Regions from separate parts of the Photobacterium ganghwense genome, predicted to be linked through region 2. Evidence: riboswitches for the same ligand, from Rfam matches in the RefSeq annotation. Region 2 holds a riboswitch; the other holds the start of a gene.

Region 1 (4,430 bases), 950 kb from region 2:
AGCTTCCTGTTGGCATCATCACCGCGTTAATTGGCGCGCCATTTTTCATCACACTGTTAGTTAAGCAAAAGGGCAAACTGTCATGAGTGACAACCCAACAACCGTGAACGCTTCGTCCTTTGCACGCCAGCCAGCAAATTCGGCCAACTGCTCGTCTTTGGTAACAAAGCCAATTGTGGTAACAGAGCCCGTAGCAGTCAGCGCCACGGGTTTGAACCTCAGTCTGGGCGACAAAGTGATTCTGGACGACTTCTCGATCGACCTTCGCTCAGGCGAGCTGACTGCACTGTTAGGCCCCAACGGCGCAGGGAAAAGTACCCTGCTGAAAGTTCTGTGTGGTGAACGGAGCGTGTCAGGGGAAATCTGCTATTTCGGCCGCAACCGACAAAACTGGCCACCCCATCAGCTGGCTCAGCATCTCGGCATCCTGCCGCAGCACAGCAGTCTGACATTTGCCTTCACGGCTGAAGAAGTGGTGGCTCTGGGGGCTTTGCCTCTCAATATCTCGCAGGCCCGTACCCGAAAAATTGCCAGTGAAAAAATGGCGCAGGTAGACGTGACTGCCCTGTCTTCACGTCTGTACCCGACCTTATCCGGCGGAGAAAAACAGCGGGTTCATTTTGCCCGCGTGCTGACACAATTAAGTCAGGCGGGCGAACAGTGCGTTCTGATGCTTGATGAACCGACCTCAGCGTTAGATCTGGCGCATCAGCACAACACGTTACGCGTCGCCAGAGACATGGCTCGGGCCGGCGCGGCGGTCATCGTCGTCATCCATGATCTGAACCTTGCTGCTCAGTACGCTGACCGGTTAGTTATCATGAACAACGGCAAAATCCAGGCAGATGGTAGCCCGCAGCATGCGTTAAGCGAATCGCTCATTGAAACCGTATATGGCTGGCCGGTATGCATCAGCCACCACCCGGTCGACGGCTACCCTGTCGTGTTACCGGCAGGTGAAAACGCAAACCGAAAAAAGGCAGAAAACAGAGCCGCTATTACTATCAATCAAACCTCGTGAAGCAGAGTGATAACGCCGCTTCAAGTGAAAAGACCACGGTTTTATAAGAGCGGAAACATCGTTGATTGAGCGAAATTAGTACCGGTTGTCGCGCAGCAAGCACAACCGGTATTTTTATTCCATGCAAACTGATTTATTGCAGGATATTAAATTTGTTTCAAATCAAGTTATTACCGTAACAATAAATTGCAGCGCAGAGCCTTGTTACAAGCAAAATATTGATAACTGTCAATAAATATCCATGACTTTGGCCAGAAACATTGCACTATTGGCCACACTCAGTAAAATGTGATCGCAAGCGATTAAACAATGCAAATGATCCATGCAACGCGTTTTATTAGCGCGGGTACGATTTTTTGTTATCAGAGATGAAGCCGCCCGTTCGAGATGCGGCCTTTTGGCGTTTCTGGTAATTCCACCTAACAGAATAGTGAATGGCATCCCTGACATCGCAACTCATCACTGTCCTCTTAGGTAATGCATTCAATTTAAAGGTCTGCGGACCCATTCACTAGAAGAATAACTATGGCAACGATTAAAGATGTTGCACGTATGGCTGGTGTTTCAACCACCACCGTTTCACACGTGATCAACAAAACACGCTTCGTGGCTGAAGCAACACAGAAGAAAGTTCTCGCGGCGGTTGAAGAGCTGAACTACGCACCAAGTGCCGTAGCACGAAGCCTGAAGTGCAATACAACCCGTACCATCGGCATGCTGGTAACCAAATCGACCAACCCGTTTTTCGCTGAAGTTGTCCACGGCGTTGAAGAATATTGCTACGGTGAAGGCTATACGCTGATTCTGTGTAACACCGAAGGTAACCTGGAAAAGCAAAGAGATTACCTGCGTATGCTGGCCGAAAAACGTGTAGATGGCCTGCTGGTGATGTGTTCGGATCTTGACGAGCAACTATTGGAACTGCTGGAGCGCCAGAAAGATCTGCCGATGGTGATCATGGACTGGGGTCCGGAAAGCCCGCACACCGATAAAATTCAGGACAATGCTGAACTTGGCGGCTACGTGGCAACCAAATTCTTTATTGAGCACGGCCACAAGGAAATTGGCTGTCTGACTGGCCACGCAGAAAAAGCGGCCTGTCGCGAACGCCTGAAAGGTTTCCGCAAGGCAATGACAGAAGCCGGACTAGACATCAATGAAGACTGGATTCTGGAAGGTGACTTCGAATGTGAATCTGCGGTAAAAGCGGCCAACACATTTATGGCAATGGAAAAGCGTCCAACCGCGATTTTCTGCTTCAATGACATCATGGCGATGGGCATGATCAGTACATTTGAGCAAGCCGGTATCCGTGTACCTGACGATATGTCGATCATTGGCTACGATAACATCGACTTGGCACCGTATTTTTCACCGCCACTGACCACTATCCACCAGCCTAAACGCCGTTTGGGTAAGAGTGCGGTTGAGATTCTGATGGATCGCGTGAAGAACAAAGAACACGAGCATCAGGTTTTTGAAATGATACCAGAACTGGTCGTTCGCAAATCAGTGCGTAACCTGAACAGCTAATATGCATAACTTGATGACAAATGTATGACAAACCGGAGATTTTTATCTCCGGTTTTTTTGTACCACTTTTGACTTAAACAGTAATAAATTCACAACATTAGAAGTATATCACTATAAAAATTGTGAGATATTACTGGGAGCAATATCACACTTTAAAAGTTGGGAGCAAGTTCAAAATAATCTTCTGAGATATGCTTTAGGTGTCACGAACAAGGCAAACCTATCGAAAGGTAGGGACGCAAAGCTTCCGGCCTAAGAGTAGGCAGTTTTATTTTTAAAGCAGTCAACTTATGGTAGCGGGGTTGCCGATGGATATAGCAGATAACATCAGGAAATAATTTCACTTTTCCCTGACAGTTCGTTTTACAACTCTGCTATTCTTGAATCCTCGCTCGTTGTTAGGTGACCTAGTAACAATTCACCGAGAAGACGCATGGACAAACCAGTACTCAAAGATTCATTACGCCTTTTTAATAATTTCGATAACGTCAAATCACGCTCAATGTTTGGCGGCTTTGGCATATTTTCTGGCGAAACAATGTTTGCACTCGTGGTAAATGACAAACTGCATTTACGGGCGAATGCCGACAATGAAAAGGAATATAAATCCGCAGGAATGAAACCTTATGTATATAAGAAACGTGGCTTTCCTGTTGTAACCAAACATTATGCCATTCCTGAAGAGTGGTGGGACGATACTGATAAAATTCTGGCTCAGGCGAAATTGTCTTTATCTGCCGCTAAAGCAGATAAAGAAATAAAAAATAACACCTCTCCCAATCGAATCAAAGATTTACCCAATCTTCGCCTGGCGAATGAGAGGATGTTGAAAAAAGCCGGAATAACCACAGTGGATGAGCTGTATGAAGCCGGTGCCCTGAATGCGTATAAAGCGCTACAGAGCACTCATGAAGGCGAAGTAAGTATCGACTTACTGTGGGCTTTGGAAGGAGCAATCAGTGGCAAGCACTGGTCTGTTATCCCGAAAGAGCGGCGCTCAGAACTTCTTGCGAAATTAAGTTAATCGCAACCTGACACATATAAAAGAGATCTTCGGATCTCTTTTTTATTCCCAACATATTTTTGGCTCTGCAATGACAGAATAATGTCATTCCCTGTCAAACATTGAATTAACTCACAAAGCTGCTTATTAATTCGGCAACACACTTTTATTCAATGAGGGCAATTGTAGAATTAGCCGGATGTAAAACACCGGAGGTTATATGAACTATTCCCAACCTTTCCCAGGACAAAATGAACAGATGTTCAAGGATAAGTTTGGCAAATGGCCACGCCTGATGCGAGCGGTGGTTCTTATTAGCCTGCTTCCGCCTGTGGTTGTCTATTTATTGGTCAGCCAACAAGTGGCTTCACCGGTGGCTATGCATGATGTGTTACTGTCGATTACCGTGTTAAACGTCACTTTATTCGTCTGGGGACTACTCCTAAAAATCCGCGCTAGAAAGTATTGGTATCGTAATTACCATATTGGTAAAACCATGTTGTTGTCTGTCGCCCCGATTATCGCTTGTGGCTATATTCTGATCACCGATGCACCAAGCAGTCGCAATCAGGTGGCTAACCAGCCGCAATCCATTCCTGTACGAATTTCCATCGATCAATCCTGATTTCTACTATTTTGATTAGCGACTGAAATTTTTTACCTCTTTATCAGGTCTTTGTCTGATATTTACCGATAAAATGATCCATGATCTTTATATTGGACTCAGACAGTTACACGACACACCGACGATAAAGAGGTTCCTGTGCGTATTCCGGCTAAAAAGCGTTACTCCGTTCTGATCAGACCCCTGCTCTGGCTCCAACAGCGGCACTTCGGCAAAGTGCTGAATCCTGCTTTACTGTGGGGTAGACG
Region 2 (4,430 bases):
TGCCAATACAGCGCCCTAAAACCACGACGCAGATATGGCTTGAACTGCAGGCGAGCGGCAAGCTGGCGACAGAATATAACGATGCGGTGTTGCCGCAGGCAGCCGAGCAGACTGAGCAGCGGATGCTGAACAGCTTTACCACCCCCATTCCGGCCAAATTTATCTCTGATTCTATGGGCGGCAGCTAGGAAGGATACCAATATGTCGGTGCGCATCGGTGGTGGTATCAGAAAGCGGCAGCAGGGAGCTGTCGGGAGCGGGCTTATTCTGCTGATGATAGCGATGGCCGTATTTTTAGCGTTGGCAGTCGATACCGGGCGATTGTTCTGGGAACAACGACGACTGCAGCAACAGGCTGATCTTGCGGCATTAAGTCTGGGGCGAAGCGGTTGTTATCTCCACGGAGTCAGCCAGAAAAGTGCCATGGAAGCGACGGCTAAATCGGTTCTGGCGGCGAATGGCTTTGACACCAGTAGTGCCAGTTATCGGGTTGATGTCGGCACAGCCAGTATTCACGATAATCACTGGGTGATCGAGACCGGTACTGAGAGCGCATTTCAGGACGCCGCGCGGGTGACCATCAGCAAAAAGGTGGCTGCCAGCCTGTTTCCCCGTCTGCTTTCTGGCTCTTCTGACGCCCAGATGATCACCTTGTCAGCTCAGGCGGGGATCAATAAAAAAGCGAAAGTCGGTTTCGGCGTTGGCTCAACGCTGGTCGATGTCGGGTTGACCAATTCCATTCTCGGCGCGGCACTGGGCGGAAACCTGACACTGGTGTCGTATGACGAGCTGGTCAACACCCGAATCGGACTGGGAACCTTGGTTGCTGCAATGAATCAAGAGCAGCCGCTGGGTGGCGACTCGCTGGAACAACAACTCGATCAGTTGCTGGTCAAAGAGTTGTCTATCGCGCAGCTGATAGACGTGTTGATCACCCAAGTTGGAGCGACGTCAGAAGCCGGTCAGGCTCTTTCCCAGATCCGTAGTGTGGCCAGTGTGTCTTCCCTGCCGTTAATCACCCTGAACGGATTTCTGACGCTGGCCAACGGGAGTGATGACAGTGAAATAGTGGCTATTCATCAAGCGGCGCTCGCTGCCAGCCTGTCTTTATATGATCTTGTTTACGCATCTGTGCTGGCTGCGGTCAATCTCGACAGCCGTACCTTGTCATTGGCGGGAGGAGAGCTGGATCTGGCATCACTGTTGGCACCGTTAACGGAAATCCGTCTGACAGTGACGCAGCCGCCGCAATTTAAAATGGGGCTGCTGCCGTCTCAGGAAAATGACGGGTTCGTTAATGCTGTAAAAACCGCCCAAATAGAGCTGGATTTAAAGGTTAATGCGTTGAGTCTGCTGAGCAGTCTGGATCTGGGGATTATTACGGTGAAAAGCAGTGTCCTTGGGGTCAAGGTTGTGGCAGCAGAAGCCGAAACCCGGCTGCTGGATGTGTCTGGCTGTCAGTGGAGTCAGCAACATACCGTCACGTTTGATTTTGCTACCAAACCCTCGGTGGCAACGATTTTCGTTGGTGATGGTGGGGCAGAAGGCAATGCCGACGATTTCGGTGATATCAGTCAGCCGTTCTCGGTTGTGGTTGATATTCCGGCGCTGTATTCAGATTTGCTGGCGGTAGAAGTCGGGGCCAGTTTTCCGAATTCATCGGCGGCATTTCAGCCCCACAGTGAGCGCTTGACTGCTACCGATATGCTGCCCAAACAATACGCTCAGGTAGCTTCCGGCACCTTGTCTGAGACCGTATCCGGGGCAACCTTGTCTGCCAATTTGAAAACCGCTGACACGGGTGAAGACGTTGATAAAGGTTTGTTAGGAGGCTTGCTTGGCGGTCTTCTGGGGAGCCTGTTGAATGTACTTAACTCGGCATTAAGCCTGATAGACAGTGTGCTGCTTCCTGCTATTTTGCATGATGTGCTGACGCCGGTGGTGACGGAGGTGGTCGATCCTCTGCTGAAAGCTCTGGGGGTATCGGTGGGGCAGGCCGATGTGTTTGTCAGCGATTTCGAACTGGAAGGCGGGGTATTGATCGAATGACAGGTAAGGCGTAAACAAGGAAGCTAACAATAAGGACGAAATGCCCTTGATAAAGAGAACGGGATCACCCTTCCAGAGTTGTCGTAGGGAATTGTTCTGACAGGCAAAATCACTATAACTAGTGCGGTCAGCTAAAGGCAAAGAATCTGAAAGGGTTCGACGCAAAGCCACCGGCCTAACAAGCGCAGATTGCACGACCGTTCATACGCTATCCGGCGTGGTTACTTGTCGCTGTGCTTTATGGCAGCGGGGCTACCTGATTAAGAAAGCACGGCTTTCTTCACATAGCTGGCTTCCCAACGAATTAACTGGAAGCACATCATGAAAAAACGTTTTTCCTTATCATTGAGCGCCGCTACGGTGATGGCCTTGATTCCGTTACAGGTCAGTGCGCACGGCTACACCGATTTTCCCAAAGCCCGGCAAATGTTTTGCGTAGAAGATGGCGGGTATTACTGGCCGACAGACGGCTCTGGCATTCCGAACCAGGCATGTCGGGCCGTTTTTCAGGAATCCGGCGCCTATCCATTTGTTCAGAATCATGAGTTCTCTGCCAATGTGGCGGGCTACACCGACTTGAATGCCGTGAAGGCTGTGGTTGCTGACGGGCAGCTCTGTTATGGCTCGGATCCCAAAAAGAGCGGCATGGGGGTTGCCTCAGGCCAATGGCAGCGGACTGCGATGCAATCCGGTGAGACGTTTCAGCTCAAGTTTCGTGCTACGGCACCACACAACCCGAGTTTCTGGGAAATTTACCTGTCGAAACCGTCTTACAATGCGGCGCACAGCCGCTTGGGGTGGGACGATGTCGAGCTGATTGCCAAACACGGCAATATCGCGAAAACCCAGATAGACGGTCAGGATTACTATGTGATGAACGTGACACTGCCAGCAGGCCGTTCTGGAGATGCGACTCTGCTGACACGCTGGCAGCGGGATGATGCCGCCGGGGAGGGATTCTACAACTGCAGTGATATCCGTTTCGACGGTGAAGCACCGGCAGTTGAATGGCAGCCTCTGGGCGCGTTGATCCCGCAGGGGCTGGAGGCCCAGGTTGGTGATCAGGTGCTGTTCCGTATTTTTGATGGTTCAGGGCAGGAGGTGGTTGAAGTTACGCTTCCTGTAACGGCTGCCAATCAGAGCGTCCATTTGTGGTCGTATGAACTGGCACTAAAGGTCAATGAGCAGTACCACGCAATCACGCAGTTGGGGATGCTGCAATCAACTGGAGAGATCTGGTTTGATCAATCCGATCTGTACGGCAATCAGGTGTATGTGACCAACCGTGATTACCGTTATGCCCTGGATATTCGCGACGGTGAAGTGATCCCGCCGGATCCTGTTGAGCCAAGTGAACCTGGCGAATACGATTTTGTTTACCCCGACAATATTGGCAGTTACGAGCCGGGTAAAACCGTGGTGCTGAGCCGGGACGGCAGCACATACCAATGTCGGCCATTTCCGGAAGGCGGATGGTGTAACATCAATTCGGCCTCACATTATGAGCCGGGTTATGGTTCGAACTGGCAGGATGCCTGGTTGAAACTGTAATCAACCGCGGAAATTCAGAGAAAAGCGCTGGCACAGTCCGGCGCTTTTTTATACCTGAAAGTTCACGAAAATCAGTATGAAACGTCAATGACAGGAAAGTCAGTGTTTACAGTAAAAAACAATGAATCCTGTTTTAAACGGGTTTAGTGATCTGCTTCAAATTAATTTGGTTGCATATCTCGGCAACTTGAATACCTTGCTCAAGATCAATTTGTTGCACATTAATTTGGTGGTAGCTTCTACCCCGCTGGAGTTACACAAGACTGATTACAGGTAGCTTGATCAAAGCCAATCAGTCTCTTGGCCGTTGGTAAGCTAAAGTAATGAGTATTTGATAATTATGGAGAATTATAAATGAGCACTGCGTTCTTTATTCCTACAGTAAACCTCATGGGCGCTGGCTGCCTGACTGAAGCGGCGGATGCAATTAAAGGTCATGGCTTTAAAAAAGCATTGATCGTCACTGACAAAATTCTCAGCCAAATTGGCATGGTTAAGCAAGTTGCTGACCTGCTGGCAGAGCGAAATGTTGAGTCTGTTGTTTTTGATGGGACACAACCAAACCCAACCATTAACAACGTTGAAGCAGGCCTTGAGCTGTTGAAAGCAGGCGGCTGTGACTTTGTTATTTCACTGGGTGGCGGTTCACCGCACGATTGTGCGAAAGGGATTGCGCTGGTTGCAGCGAATGGCGGCAAAATTGCTGACTACGAAGGTGTTGACCGTTCGGCCAAACCACAGTTGCCGCTAGTTGCCATTAACACCACGGCGGGTACTGCATCGGAAATGACGCGTTTTTGTATCATCACTGATGAAGCGCGCCACATCAA

Evidence for each region. A riboswitch is a leader RNA that binds a small molecule or an ion and turns the genes downstream of it on or off. The one in region 2 is predicted to bind cyclic di-GMP.
Region 1: linked by a shared signal. The riboswitch ahead of FH974_RS09270 (TfoX/Sxy family DNA transformation protein) and the one ahead of FH974_RS05240 (lytic polysaccharide monooxygenase) in region 2 are both predicted to bind cyclic di-GMP.

Annotation. Positions count from the first base shown of each region.
Region 1 covers NZ_CP071325.1:2,018,120-2,022,549, forward strand. Annotated here, with positions in the region: gene FH974_RS09255 (FecCD family ABC transporter permease) at 1-86, shown strand, start outside; gene FH974_RS09260 (heme ABC transporter ATP-binding protein) at 83-1,021, shown strand; gene purR (HTH-type transcriptional repressor PurR) at 1,547-2,554, shown strand; cyclic di-GMP riboswitch class I at 2,758-2,864, shown strand; gene FH974_RS09270 (TfoX/Sxy family DNA transformation protein) at 2,988-3,578, shown strand; gene FH974_RS09275 (hypothetical protein) at 3,778-4,182, shown strand; gene FH974_RS09280 (carboxymuconolactone decarboxylase family protein) at 4,321-4,430, shown strand, end outside.
Region 2 covers NZ_CP071325.1:1,072,872-1,077,301, forward strand. Annotated here, with positions in the region: gene FH974_RS05230 (DUF3613 domain-containing protein) at 1-188, shown strand, start outside; gene FH974_RS05235 (pilus assembly protein TadG-related protein) at 202-2,049, shown strand; cyclic di-GMP riboswitch class I at 2,176-2,309, shown strand; gene FH974_RS05240 (lytic polysaccharide monooxygenase) at 2,371-3,600, shown strand; gene yiaY (L-threonine dehydrogenase) at 3,955-4,430, shown strand, end outside.